One region of the Clostridium sp. Marseille-Q7071 genome, then DNA from elsewhere that is predicted to be linked to it. Evidence: predicted binding sites of a transcription regulator. Region 1 holds the regulator's gene; the other holds the start of a gene.
The links. Region 1 encodes Rex, which represses fermentation and respiration genes when NADH is low (regulators of the CRP and FNR family bind a similar motif). Its sites were predicted from a motif close to ATTGTTAANNNNTTAACAAT; they were not measured.
Positions count from the first base shown of each region.

Region 1 (7,213 bases):
TATCAAAATCTTCTTCATTAAAACCTAGCCCTTTTAGAACTCTACTAATTTCCCCTTTGTAGGTATAACCACCATTATTAGTATAAAGTTCCGTTAGTGTAGTATAATCCTTTATTATTTTGTTATGATACTCTTCTTTAGAGATATCATAAGGTTCATTCATCTTCTCTTCTAAAATTTTTAGTTTTTTTTCCATATTTAATAAATTCTCAAAAACCATTAAAAGCTCATCATATATGGTATTATCTGATTCTAAAGCAAGGCTTTGAGATAAATAGCCTACCTTTTTACTTTTATCTATAAAGAGCTCTCCGCCATCATATTCCATTTGTGAGGTTAATATTTTAAAAAGAGTAGATTTACCTGCACCATTAGCACCTATAAGACCTACCTTTTCTCCATCATTAATATTGAAACTTATATTTTTTAAAATCACATCTATTCCAAAGCTTTTATGTATATTATTACAGCTTAAAACTATCATAATTTTCACCATCCTCGCTATATTATTGTACTATGAATAATTATCAAATGCCAACTTAATCAATGGAGAATTGAGAATGGACAATTGACAATTGAGGTGGAAATTATTTTTAGATAAAATAATTTCTTTAAATAAATTTTTTGACTAGCAATTTTATATTGATAGTTTTTTATCCTACTGCACCTCAAGGGTCTATGTAGAAAGTAGTTATAAATTTAGATTTTGTCATTATTTTAATTTTGTTTAAAATTCATAATTTTATTATAGACCCCAGGGGTGGAAGTTAATACTGAGAAATAACTATAATTGTGAATTTTATATTGTGAATTCTGAGTTACCTAAAATAAGAATTCCCATAAATTGACCATTGTCAATAGGGAAATTTTAATTATATAATATATAGTGCTGTTATATAATATATAGTATTGTTATATAATATATAGTGATGTTATAAAATATATAATATTGTCATATGAGTATTAAATAATTGTTTCTTTATACGATAATTATCAATATATTAAAAAATATTTCATAAAACTTAAAAAATATATGACGATAAAATGAATAATTTATATATAATTTACATAATTTATTTTTAAAATACATATAAACAAATTACAATTAATATGGTAAAATAATAACAAAGTGTAGAATGGACAGGGTATACAACAAATTATTAGCTTAGGCGCACATGCTAAAGGTGATATTTAACTTTGCAATATATATAAACTAAATAGGAGTTGATTACAGTGGAAAGGAAAAAAAATATATCAATGGCAGTTATAAAAAGAATGCCAAAATACTATAGATACTTAAAAGAACTAGCTAATAATGATGTGGATAGAATTTCTTCTAAAGAATTAAGTGAAAAAATAGGCTTTACTGCGTCGCAAATAAGACAGGACCTAAATTGCTTTGGTGACTTCGGTCAACAAGGATATGGATATAATGTTAAAGAGCTTTTATCACAAATAGGATTAATCTTAGGTCTAGATAAACAATATAATACAATAATTGTTGGAGCAGGTAATATAGGTCAAGCGATTGCTAATTACACCTATTTTCAAAAGATGTCTTTTGATCTAAAAGCAATATTTGATATAAATCCAAAACTTATTGGATTAAAGATAAGAGATGTAGCAATAGAAGATATAGATGATTTACAAAGTTATATAAAAGAACATGCAATAGATATAGCTATAATTTGTGTGCCTAAGGATAGAGCACAAGGAGTGTGCGATATAATAACTACTAGTGGCATAAAAGGTATATGGAACTTTGCGCCAATAGATTTAAAGGTACCTGATGATGTAATAGTAGAAAACGTTCATCTAAGTGAAAGTTTAATGACTTTAAGCTACTTATTAAATGAACATGATGAAGAATAATTTTAATTGATAATTGTGGAGTCTTCTTAGAAAAATAAGAAATTAAAGTAATATTTATAAAATATTGTGGAAATTAATTCTGAGGGATTAATTTCATCCACAATTTTTCATTTATGGGGTAATTTTTATAAATTATCTAACTTTAGTTATTATGATTAATTAACAATCTAGAATAGAGTTAAATATATAAGTAACAATTAAAATACATATAAAATATAGATGTTTTGACATAAATATACAAAATTTTAATTTTGAATTTATATAAATCTTTAATAAAATTTGAATATGAACTTAATAACCGTTATGATTTTTAATATTTAGAAAAATTTCATGATTTATGTTGAAAAAGTTTGCAAGACATAATATAATAGTGATTGAGGCGTTTAGTGCTTCAATCATTTTGTTTTAATTTGTTAGAATATTAACAAATTATGCAAGAAACAAAAAGAAATAATTCATGGGGAGATGGAGTTATGGATTTTAAAAACATTATCCTTGAAAAAGAGGGTAACATTGCTTTTATTAAGCTTAACAGACCGAAAGCTTTAAATGCTTTAAATTCAGAAACTTTAAAAGAATTAGATAATGCTATTGAATTAATTGAAAATGACGCTGAAATCTATGCTGTTGTGTTAACAGGAGAAGGAAAAGCTTTCGTTGCAGGAGCAGATATTTCTGAAATGAAAGGATTAAATTCACTTGAGGGAAGACAGTTTGGAATATTAGGAAATAAAGTTTTTAGAAGAATAGAAACTTTAGAAAAACCAATTATAGCTGCTGTTAACGGATTTGCATTAGGTGGAGGTTGTGAGCTTTCTATGGCCGCAGATATAAGAATAGCTTCATCAAAAGCTAAATTTGGACAACCAGAGGTTGGATTAGGAATAACTCCTGGATTTGGAGGGACTCAAAGACTAGCTAGACTTGTGGGAGAGGGCAAAGCTAAGGAATTGATTTTCACAGGAGACCTAATTAATGCAGAGGAAGCTTTAAGAATTGGATTAGTAAATAAAATTGTTGAGCCAGAACAGTTACTTGAAGAAGCAACTAATATGGCTAAAAAGATTGCAAGCAATGCTCCAATAGCAGTTAAGCTTTGCAAAGATGCTATAAATAAAGGTATGCAAATGGACATAGATAACGCTCTTATGTATGAAGCTCAAGTATTTGGACTTTGTTTTAGTACAGAGGATCAAAAGGAAGGTATGGGAGCTTTCATAGAAAAAAGAGACAAAGCCTTTAAAAATAAATAGAAATAAAATCCGTTGATATTTATAAATTATAGGAGGAATGGGAAATGAATTTTTCTTTAACTAAGGAACAAGAATTTGTAAAACAAATGGTAAGGGAATTCGCTGAAAATGAAGTGAAGCCTATTGCCGCTGAAATAGATGTAACTGAAAGATTTCCAATGGAAAATGTAGAAAAAATGGCTAGATACCATATGATGGGAATCCCTTTTTCTACTGAATTCGGTGGAGCAGGTGGAGATAGCATATCTTATGCTATAACAGTAGAAGAATTATCAAGAGTTTGCGGAACTACAGGAGTTATAGTTTCAGCTCATACTTCATTATGTGCTGCTCCAATAGATGCTTTTGGAACTCCAGCTCAAAAAGAAAAGTACTTAGTGCCATTAGCTAAAGGAGAAAAAATCGGTGCGTTTGGTTTAACTGAGCCTAATGCAGGAACAGATGCTTCTGGACAACAAACAACAGCTTACTTAGATGGAGATAACTATATATTAAATGGTTCAAAAATATTCATCACTAACGGTGGAGTTGCTGATACTTTTGTAGTATTTGCTATGACTGATAAATCTAAAGGAACAAGAGGAATATCAGCATTTATAGTTGAAAAAGATTTCCCAGGATTCTCAATAGGTAAAGTTGAGGAAAAACTAGGAATAAGAGCTTCTTCAACAACTGAACTTGTATTTGAAAACTGTATAGTTCCAAAAGAGAACTTACTAGGAAAAGAAGGAAAAGGCTTTGGTATAGCAATGAAAACTCTTGATGGAGGAAGAATTGGTATAGCTGCTCAAGCATTAGGAATAGCTCAAGGTGCTTTAGATGAAGCTGTTGCCTATATGAAAGAAAGAAAACAATTTGGAAAACCACTTGCAGCATTCCAAGGATTACAATGGATGGTTGCTGATATGGAAGTTAAAGTTGAAGCTGCTAGACTATTAGTTTATAAAGCTGCTTACAGAAAAGACAATAAATTACCATATACAGTAGACGCTGCGAGAGCTAAATTATTTGCATCAGAAGTAGCTATGGAAGTTACTACTAAAGCTGTTCAAATATTTGGTGGATATGGTTACACTAAAGAGTATCCAGTTGAAAGAATGATGAGAGATGCTAAGATAACTGAAATTTATGAAGGAACTTCTGAAGTTCAAAGAATGGTTATCGCAGGAAACATCTTAAAGTAGGAGGGGAATTACGATGAAAATAGTTGTTTGTATGAAACAAGTTCCAGATACAACAGAAGTTAAAATAGATCCAAAGACAGGAACTCTTATAAGAGACGGTGTTCCTTCAATAATAAACCCAGATGATAAAAATGCTCTAGAAGAGGCAATAAGATTAAAAGATGAGAAAGGTGCTCACGTTACAGTAGTAACAATGGGACCACCACAAGCTCAAAAAGCACTAGAAGAAGCATTAGCTATGGGTGCTGATGAAGCTATATTAGTTACAGATAGAGCTTTCGCAGGAGCAGATACACTAGCTACTTCTCATGCATTAGCTGCTACAATAAAACAATTAGATTACGATATAATCTTCGCAGGAAGACAAGCTATAGATGGAGATACAGCTCAAGTTGGACCAGAAATTGCTGAGCACTTAAACTTACCACAAATAACTTACGTTGAAGAAGTTGAAGTAGAAGCTGATGGATTAAAAGTTAGAAGAGCTTGGGAAGATGGATATGAATATATAAAAGTTCAAACTCCAGTTCTATTAACTGCAATAGAAACTTTAAATGAGCCAAGATACATGAACGTTAAAAACATATTTGCATTAAAAGATAAAGAAGTAAAAGTTTGGACTGTTAAAGACATAGATGTAGATGTAGCCCTTCTTGGATTAAAAGGTTCACCTACAAAGGTTAAGAGATCTTGGGCTAAAGAAGCTAAAGGACAAGGTGAAGTTATAAATGTATCACCAAAAGAAGCAGCTTCAATTGCACTAGCTAAACTAAAAGAAAATCACTTTATTTAGTAGGTAGGAGGGAATTACAATGAATATAGCAGATTACAAAGGTGTTTGGGTCTTTGCTGAGCAAAGAGACGGAGAATTACAAAAGGTTTCACTAGAACTTTTAGGAAAAGGTAGAGAAATTGCTGATAAATTAGGAGTAGAGCTTACAGCATTACTTATTGGACATAACGTAGAAGGAATGTCTAAAGAATTAGCAGCATTCGGAGCTGATAAAGTATTATTAGCTGATAGAGAAGAATTAGCACATTATTCAACTGATGGATATGCTAAAGTTATAGCGGATCTTGCTAATGCTCATAAGCCAGAAATAATATTTATAGGAGCAACTTACATTGGAAGAGATTTAGGACCAAGAGTTGCAGCTAAACTTTCAACAGGATTAACTGCTGACTGTACAGCACTTGATATAGATCCAGAAAACAATAACTTAATGATGACAAGACCAGCTTTCGGTGGGAACTTAATGGCTACAATCGTTTGTGGAGATCATAGACCACAAATGTCAACTGTAAGACCAGGAGTTTTCGAGAAACTTGCAAAAGACGATTCAAAAGCTGCTGTTGTTGAAAAAGCTAACTTTGAATTAACTGCTTCAGACATCAGAACTAAAGTTCTAGAAGTTAAGAAAATAGTTAAAGAAGTTGAAGATATAATTGAAGCTGATATCATAGTATCAGGTGGTAGAGGAGTAGGTTCAAAAGAAAACTTCGCTATGTTAAAAGAACTTGCAGAAGCACTAGGTGGATCAGTTGCTGGTTCAAGAGCTGCTGTTGATAACGGCTGGGTAGATAAAGCAGTTCAAGTAGGTCAAACAGGAAAAACTGTAAGACCAACAGTATATGTTGCTTGTGGTATATCAGGAGCTATTCAGCATTTAGCTGGTATGCAAGACAGTAACTATATAATTGCTATAAATAAAGATGCAGATGCTCCAATCATGAAAGCTGCTGACGTAGCATTAGTTGGAGATTTCCAAAAAATTGTTCCAGAAATGGTAGCTCAATTTAAAGCAATGGAAAAATAATAAATTCATTGATGAATTTATAGATAACTAAATTAAAGATTAAATATTTAACTTAGTTATCTTAAATAAGATTTAGGCATATTCAAGAAAATAATTAGTCAGTATGCTTGTTTATTTCTCGTCATACTGCGTCGTCAGAACTCCATGATAGCCCAACTATCACGGAAACCTGTCTTCTTGTCTGACGAAAAATATACTACACATCTTTGACAAGTTATTTTCTTTCGTATGCCTTATAAGTATGATATAATATTGTTAACTTATTGGGTTATGATGACACCATATTTAAAATAAGTTTTTTACAGTACCCCAATGCAAAGCATTGGGGTATCTGTGAATATATAACTTTGACAATGTTTTAAAATAATATTAAATATTGATTTATAACTAATGAAGAATTAAGGATGATAACAGAGAATTAGAAAATTTCACATTTAATATGAGAAATTTATGGTTAATTCTATCCATAATTCTTCATTCTTCACTAGATTAAAATTATTTTAAAACATGGTCATAAAGTTAATACTTAGGAGGTATTTAGTATGAAAAAAATATGTGTTCTTGGTGCTGGAACTATGGGTTCTGGTATAGCTCAAGCTTTTGCGACAAAAGGCTATGAAGTTATAATAAGAGATATTAAGGATGAATTTGTGTCAAAAGGAATAGCTGGAATTAAAAAGAGCTTAGACAAATTAGTTTCTAAAGAAAAAATAACTGCTGAAAAAGCCGAAGACATACTGTCAAGAATAAGTGGAACAACAGATATGAACTTATTAGATGATGTTGATTTAGTTGTTGAAGCTGCTGTAGAAAACATGGAGATTAAAAAACAAATATTTGGAGAGTTAGATAAGATATGTAAGCCAGAAGCTATATTAGCTACTAACACTTCATCTCTTTCAATTACAGAAGTTGCTGTTGCAACAAATAGACCTGACAAAGTTATAGGAATGCACTTCTTTAACCCAGCTACAATGATGAAGCTTGTTGAAATTATAAGAGGAATGGCAACTTCAGACGAAACTTTTAATGCTATAAAAGAATTAACTGTAGCAATGGGAAAAGAGCCAGTTGAAGTAGCAGAAGC
Region 1 covers NZ_CBCOPR010000002.1:804-8,016, reverse strand. Annotated here, with positions in the region: gene abc-f (ribosomal protection-like ABC-F family protein) at 1-484, opposite strand, end outside; gene ACWPW7_RS22845 (redox-sensing transcriptional repressor Rex) at 1,234-1,872, shown strand; gene ACWPW7_RS22840 (short-chain-enoyl-CoA hydratase) at 2,346-3,125, shown strand; gene ACWPW7_RS22835 (acyl-CoA dehydrogenase) at 3,170-4,309, shown strand; gene ACWPW7_RS22830 (electron transfer flavoprotein subunit beta/FixA family protein) at 4,323-5,102, shown strand; gene ACWPW7_RS22825 (electron transfer flavoprotein subunit alpha/FixB family protein) at 5,122-6,126, shown strand; gene ACWPW7_RS22820 (3-hydroxybutyryl-CoA dehydrogenase) at 6,669-7,213, shown strand, end outside.

Region 2 (7,213 bases), on a different contig from region 1:
TGCTGGTACTACCCTAAATTATTTAAATTAAATCTATATATGTAAAATTTATCTAGCTTGTGACCCTTTTTACACGTATCTCGGCTTCCATCCTAGTAGTTGTTACAAATTTTTTAAATATCTTTATTAATAGATTTGTTTTAATAGGTGAGAATAAAAATATATTTTATTCAATGTTTTTATATTTAGCAGCTTTTTTTATAATCATAATTCTAACTTTTATTATATGTAAAAGAAGTCTAAAGAATGAAAGCCTTGAAATTACTTATTATAATATATGTTTAAAAGTATTAGATAAACTAGAAAAAGATTTAAAACTACAGAATATACGTCCAAACAATGTATCTAATAGTATTCATTAGATGAAGAAATACTCGGCTTCCACCCTTAAAACTTTGAATGCAAAATGCAAAATTCACAATTATGGATATTTCTCAGCGGAAGCTGAGGAATTCGGCATTAATTTGTTTTAAAGTAATATAGTTACTTATTATAAACAAATTAGCAGCTGTAGTCTCTTCAAAGTATTAGTTAAATTTATTGGTATCGTTCTGAGTTATACTAAATCTTAGAGGAACTCTTATACAATTGAGAATTATTGATAATTCTCTTTTATAAGAGAAGTTCTAAATTTATTTCTTTTCAAAGTGACGCAGTCACTTCTATTAAAAAATCTATTAAAGAAATTAGTCTGATTAAAACTAATTTCAACCTTAATTGTGAATTGTGCATTATTTTAAGCTACGAATTGAAATACTTAAGGGTGCAGCTATATTCACCTATACATTAATTTTAAAAGTAGTTTATCTATAAATAAGTTATATAAAGCAAATAAAAAACTATTTGACAAAGTAAGACTATTAAGGTTATTATAGATATATGAAGTCTTTAATTGGAGGTGATTCATACGTTATGAAGTATTCAAAAGCTACAAATTATGCTCTTCATACCATGCTTTTTCTTGCAATAGACACACCGAATAAACTTGTGAGTGTACAGGAGTTAGCAGAAAAACAAAAAGTTTCTCCAACGTACTTGTCCAAAATATTGACCAAGTTAGTTAAGGAAGGAATGATCAATTCTTCTTCAGGTGTCAACGGAGGTTATTCGCTTAGTCAAAATTGGGAAGATATTTCATTCTTGGACATTATACATGCTATTGAGGGTAAATCATCTTTATTTGATTGCTGTTTAGAATCTCATTCAGAATGCGTTATAAAAAAAGTGATGCTTTCGGCGGAGGAAAAAATGGAGGAAGAATTAAAGAATCGAAAAATATCAGATCTTGTTAAGAAAATATCTGTGGATTTATAATCCACTCTTATTTTTTAATTAATTAAAGATATAAAGAGTCTTTGAAATCTTTAATTATAAATTTGATTGATTATTGGTATGGATAAATATTAAATCAATTGAGTTAAATATCTTTTATCGATTCTAAATATAAGGCAATATTACGGAAAATCTATTCAACTGTCCCTAGTGTGATAGTTAGATAAAAAGACTGATTTTTGATTGTTATTTCAGAAAATAATTTTAATCGTATCATTACAATTTAAAAATAAAAGTAATAAATAAATAAAAGGAGGCAAACTTATGCAAATCACACTTTACTTAATTATGGGTATAATTATCGGGATGTTTTTCCCTATTCAGGCATCTATAAGCGCTCGTTTAAGCTCTTATTCAAAAACACCTTTAACAGCTTCATTTATCGCATTTTCTTTAGGAACAGTGATACTGCTGGTTATAAATTTAATAATAGATCCTATAGGAATTACAGTTGGAATTGATTTTTCATATCCATTGTATGTTTTTATCGGTGGAGCAATAACTGGTGTTGGCTTTAATGTGGCTAATATCATTCTTTTTTCAAAACTTGGTGCTTCAATTACAACGCTAGTAACCGTAACTGGGCAAATGATTGTAGGAATCCTAATCGATCACTTTGGGTGGTTCGGTGTACAAGCTAATCCCGTTACCATTACTAGAACACTCGGAGTTGTCATTATGATTTTCGCCATTTCATTGGTTCAACCTAAAAAGAGAAAAGATTTAACTATGGCGTCACAAGAAGAAAAGAAGGATGGTAAAATTATTTGGGTAATTTTGGGAGTTCTAGCTGGATTTTTACCACCATTGCAAACTGCCATTAATGGAAAACTTCGTGTTGCAACCGGTTCTATTTTAGGAGCTACCTTTATTTCTTTTTTCGTTGGCACCATTATCTTGGCTACTTTGATATTGATTACTCAACGTCGCTTAGAGTTTCCTTTGTATAACACTGAAAAAAAGCGTATTCCTATTTGGACATATATGGGAGGTATATTTGGAATATTTATTCTAACAGGCAACATTATCTTGCTGCCTGTACTTGGATCAGTTTTAACTACTATGATTTTCCTACTGGGTCAAATGATTATGGCATTAATAATTGATCAGTTTGGAATGTTTAATCTACAAAAAAGAAAGATTGATAGTAGAAGAATTGCTACTCTAGTATTGATGATGATTGGAATCATATTTGTTAAATTCTTATAATCTTACATTTAATACTAAGCATGTGTTTAATATATTTGAAGAGCTACCAAGTTGTAATAACTTGGTAGTTTTTTCTTGAAGTTCTTATAGTTAAGATATTTATTTTTATAAAAAACTATAATAATAAAGGTCTTTTTATAGATAAAGATATGTTTACATTATCTTGGGCATAAAAACCTAAAAAAGTATTGACCCTAACGTTACGTGGTAATGTAACGTAAAGATAGAGTTTGATGATAGTGACAAGAAATCATAGCCGGCAAACTGTTAGACAGTATTGATAACTCTAAAAGGAAACTTGGAGGTGTAGAAATGAGAACAGTAAAACAAGTTTCAGATTTTACAGGAATAAGTGTACGTACACTACATTACTATGATGAGATTGGACTCCTAAAACCAAGCAAATTCACAGATGCAGGTTACAGACTTTATGACGATGAAGCTCTTCAAACCTTGCAGCAGATTTTATTTTTTAAAGAACTTGATTTACCTTTGAAAGAGATTAAAGAAATCATGGATAATCCTAGCTTTGATAAAAATCAAGCGCTAGAAAGTCATAAAAGGTTGCTTATTTTAAAACGCAACAGATTAAATAATTTAATAAAGCTTATAAATAGAACATTAAAAGGAGAAAATACAATGAGTTTTAAAGAATTTGATATGAGTGAATATTTTAATGCATTAGAAGAGTTTAAAAAAGAACATGAGGATAAGGTAATTAAATATTATGGTAGTGTAGATAAATATAATGAATATATTGAAAAATTTAAATCTAATCAAGCTGAAATTGCTAAAATGGCTATAAAGAAGTATGGAAGTATTGAAAAATATGTTAAAGCTATGAAGAAAAATCTTAATAGTGATGTATTCACTATAGCAGAACAATATGATGAGTTTAAAAAAGATTGCTTGGAAGATAATCATCCTGAATTAAAAGAATTATATAAAAAGCTTGTATCTGACTTGAATAAAGATTCTTCTTCAAAGGAGATTCAACAAATTGCTGGAGAAATAACAAATACAGCTAAAAAAGATTATGAAATTTTCAAAATGGATAATGGAGACGATCGCTGGTACTATATGGTGCGAATTTATTTATTTGCGCCTGAATGGATAAAAGCAGTTGATAATAAATATGGAAATGGTGCATCTAAATTTATTGGTGAAGCTCTAAAAAATAATTTGGGAGATAAGCAGCCTAAATTAAATACACTATATAAAAAGCTTGTATCTGACTTAAGTAAAAATCCTAATTCAAAAGAGATTCAACAAATTGTTGAAGAAATAGCAGAGGAAACCAAGGAAGAGAATGAAGCTTTAAAAGTAGATGAGGGAGAAAATCATTGGGGGTATACAGCAGAGCTTTATTTGTCAGATTCTATTATGATAAAAGTAACTAATAAGGAATATGGAAATGGTTCATCCAAATTTATCGGAGAAGCCCTAAAATTTTATTCTGAAAATAACGAGAAATAAAGACTAAGGGTAATATATTAGTCTTTGCAAGAGAAAGTTTAAAGGGATTTTTAGAATGACTAAATCTATAATTAATGATGTACCTTGATTTTCAGCTTAAATTAACTAGGATTTAAGTATCAGTATATATAAAAAGATGAGATTATGATGACTAGTGCTAACGCAGTGGGAATCAGTGTAGTAAAAGACTTTTAGCCATAAGCAAAATCCCTCGCAGAAACATTTGCGGGGGATTAAGCCGTTATCCTCATAAAGGAAGAGCAGATATAGATATACTAATTTAAAGATTAATATACAGCCAATAACTAATCAATTGAGAATTGACGATGGACAATTGAAAATGGTGGTTGAAATTAGTTTTAATCAAACTAATTTCTGTATAGATTTTTGTAGCGGCGAACATTGTTCGTCATTTTTTATATGTCCAATATCTGATAATGGGAATGGATTTGGGTTTTATGGAGAACACTGTTCTCCGCTACAGTTAATCAATTGTGAATTGTGAATTCAATAGTTTTAACCATAATTCGTATCTTTTATTCTTAATTTTTAATAGTAAATTTGTCTGCTGCCATTGATGGTATCATTGATGGAGGTAGTTAGCCATTCTAAAGCTTTATCTGTATCTCTTTTTTCAATGTAATCACACAAAATAGCTGTGTTTTTGTGTAAAGATTCTAAACCGTATAATCTACAGAAACGTTCCCACAAGGATAGAATGGGAACCTTAAATGAGTAGAAGATCAAAGGTATTAGTGTATTTCCGGAAAGAAAGGCAAGTTCATGTTGAAAGCTAAAGGCAATCTCAGAAGCCACTTCTGGAGAGGTTGCCTCCTCCATTTGTTTTACATATCCTTTTAATATATTAATTTCATCATCTGTAATTTTTGGAATACATAATTCTATGGCAAGTGAGTCAAATGCTATTCGAAGCTCCAAAATAGAACGTATTTCTGCTTCTCTTAATATTCCACCGTTATAATTCATAATAGAAATTAAAGTTTCCATAGTTCCGTTTCTACGATAATCAGCTACAAAGGTACCCACTCTTGGTTTAATTAATAAAAAGCCTTTTCTGGCAAGTTCTGAAATACCAGCATTGACTACAGATCTGCTGACCTGCATGGATTCAGCAAGTTCTCTTTCTGAAGGAAGCTTTTTTCCTATGGGTAGTTTGCCAGATAGAATCATAATCTCTAGTTCCTTAATAAATAATTCTTTTAACGATGGTGAACTCAATTTCTTAAACTCCATATGGTTTTATCACTCCTTTAAACTGGTTGTGGTATGTACAGAAGCCAATAATAATTATAATGTAATAGCACTAAAGAAACAAGAAAAATATAGAAAAAAAGTATTAAAAACCATGTAAAATATTGCATATAGAGCATATTTATGTTAATATTTTATCAAAACCACACCTGTTATACTGGTATGACCAGAGAAATGGAGATCATAAAATGGACAGTTTACTATCCTAGAATAGCGAAACTGGAGTAAATAAGGAGGGGGATTTGGAATGTTTATATTCAACTATGAAGGCGGTGCATCCGCAATTTCTGTGTGGCTTGTTTGGATATTGGTATTTGTTCTGTTATTTGCTTTAAATGAAGTAACAAGAAGATCCAAGGAAGCAGGATTCTTATGTTTTATTATTATGCCTATTATACTTTCTGTTCTCTGGTTTACAGTATTGAGTGACACTACTTATACTGACTGGTTTCATCTTGCTAAGGTGTATTCTTCTACCGCAGGTTGTATTGGTTTTTGGTGTATTCGTCATTTGCATGGCAAAAATAAGAACACCGGAAAAGAATGGCGTCTTTCTGACAGTCGTTTTGCACTTTGCTTCCCACCATTGATTCTTGCAATTAATATATGTGAAGCAGTAGTTCGTGACATTGAAGTAGGACTTAACTATGCACAAGGTGGATTTCTTGCTGATGAAGCAATGTATGTACTTGGAGGTCCATGGAATTTTATGAACGCAGCAGCAGGTATCATAAATATCATTGCTATCACTGGATGGTTTGGCATCTGTATCCGTAAGAAAACTGGAAAGGATGGAAGTCAGGATATGTTATGGCCAGATATGATGTGGTTCTGGATTGTAGCCTATGACATTTGGAACTTTGCATACACATATAACTGCTTACCAGGTCATGCATGGTACTGTGGATTTGCTTTACTGTTAGTTCCTACTCTATGTGCATTTACCATTGGTAAAGGTGCTTGGTTACAACATCGTGCCCACACATTAGCACTATGGTGTATGTTTGCACAAACTTTCCCATCATTTATCGATAGTGGAAAATTTGCTGTATCTTCCACATATAATACTAGTGCATTAACTATATGGAGTTTTGCAGCATTAGTAGTCAACATTGCAGTATTGATTTTCATGAGTTATAAGACTGTAAAGACCAAGAGAAATCCATACAAAAATGAACTTTATGTAGATATGAAAAAATATCAGCAAGTAAAATCATTTGCTGAATAATAAAATATTTGGGGGTTAAAATTATGGATAATTTTAGAGTTCTTGAGATTAAACAAAGTATTTTTGAAGACAATGATTGCCAAGCGAAGTTGCTTAGAGAAGATTTGAAAAAGGAGAAAACTTTTCTACTTAATTTAATGTCATCACCAGGTTCTGGTAAAACCTCAACACTTACAAGAACAATTAATGCTTTAAAGAATGAAATGAATATCGGAGTTATGGAAGCAGATATTGATTCAGATGTTGATGCTCACACTATTTCCGAAACTGGTGTAAAAGTAATTCAACTTCATACAGGTGGTATGTGTCATCTTGACGCAGATATGACAAAGCAAGGATTAATTGGCTTAGGGACTGAAAATATAGATTTTGCTATTTTAGAAAATGTGGGAAATTTGGTATGCCCTGCGGAATTTGATACCGGTGCATCAAAAAATGCCATGATTTTAAGTATACCTGAGGGTGATGATAAACCGCTGAAATATCCACTAATGTTTTCCATTGTTGATGTTCTTTTGATAAACAAAATAGATGTATTGGAATACTTCGATTTTGATTTAGAAGCATGTAAGGAAAGAGCAAAAAAATTAAATCCAAATATTAAAATTTTTGAAATTTCTGCAAAAACAGGCAAAGGAATTGATGGATGGGTAGATTGGCTACGTGCTGAAGTGAAAAAGTGGAATGAAAATTAGC
Region 2 covers NZ_CBCOPR010000001.1:4,179,067-4,186,279, reverse strand. Annotated here, with positions in the region: gene ACWPW7_RS19885 (Rrf2 family transcriptional regulator) at 913-1,314, shown strand; gene ACWPW7_RS19880 (DMT family transporter) at 1,597-2,541, shown strand; gene ACWPW7_RS19875 (MerR family transcriptional regulator) at 2,854-4,017, shown strand; gene ACWPW7_RS19870 (FadR/GntR family transcriptional regulator) at 4,567-5,271, opposite strand; gene ACWPW7_RS19865 (DUF5692 family protein) at 5,537-6,517, shown strand; gene hypB (hydrogenase nickel incorporation protein HypB) at 6,541-7,212, shown strand.
Region 2: ACWPW7_RS19865 (DUF5692 family protein) is a predicted target of Rex. The motif match lies at 5,412-5,431, and genes of this name have one in related genera.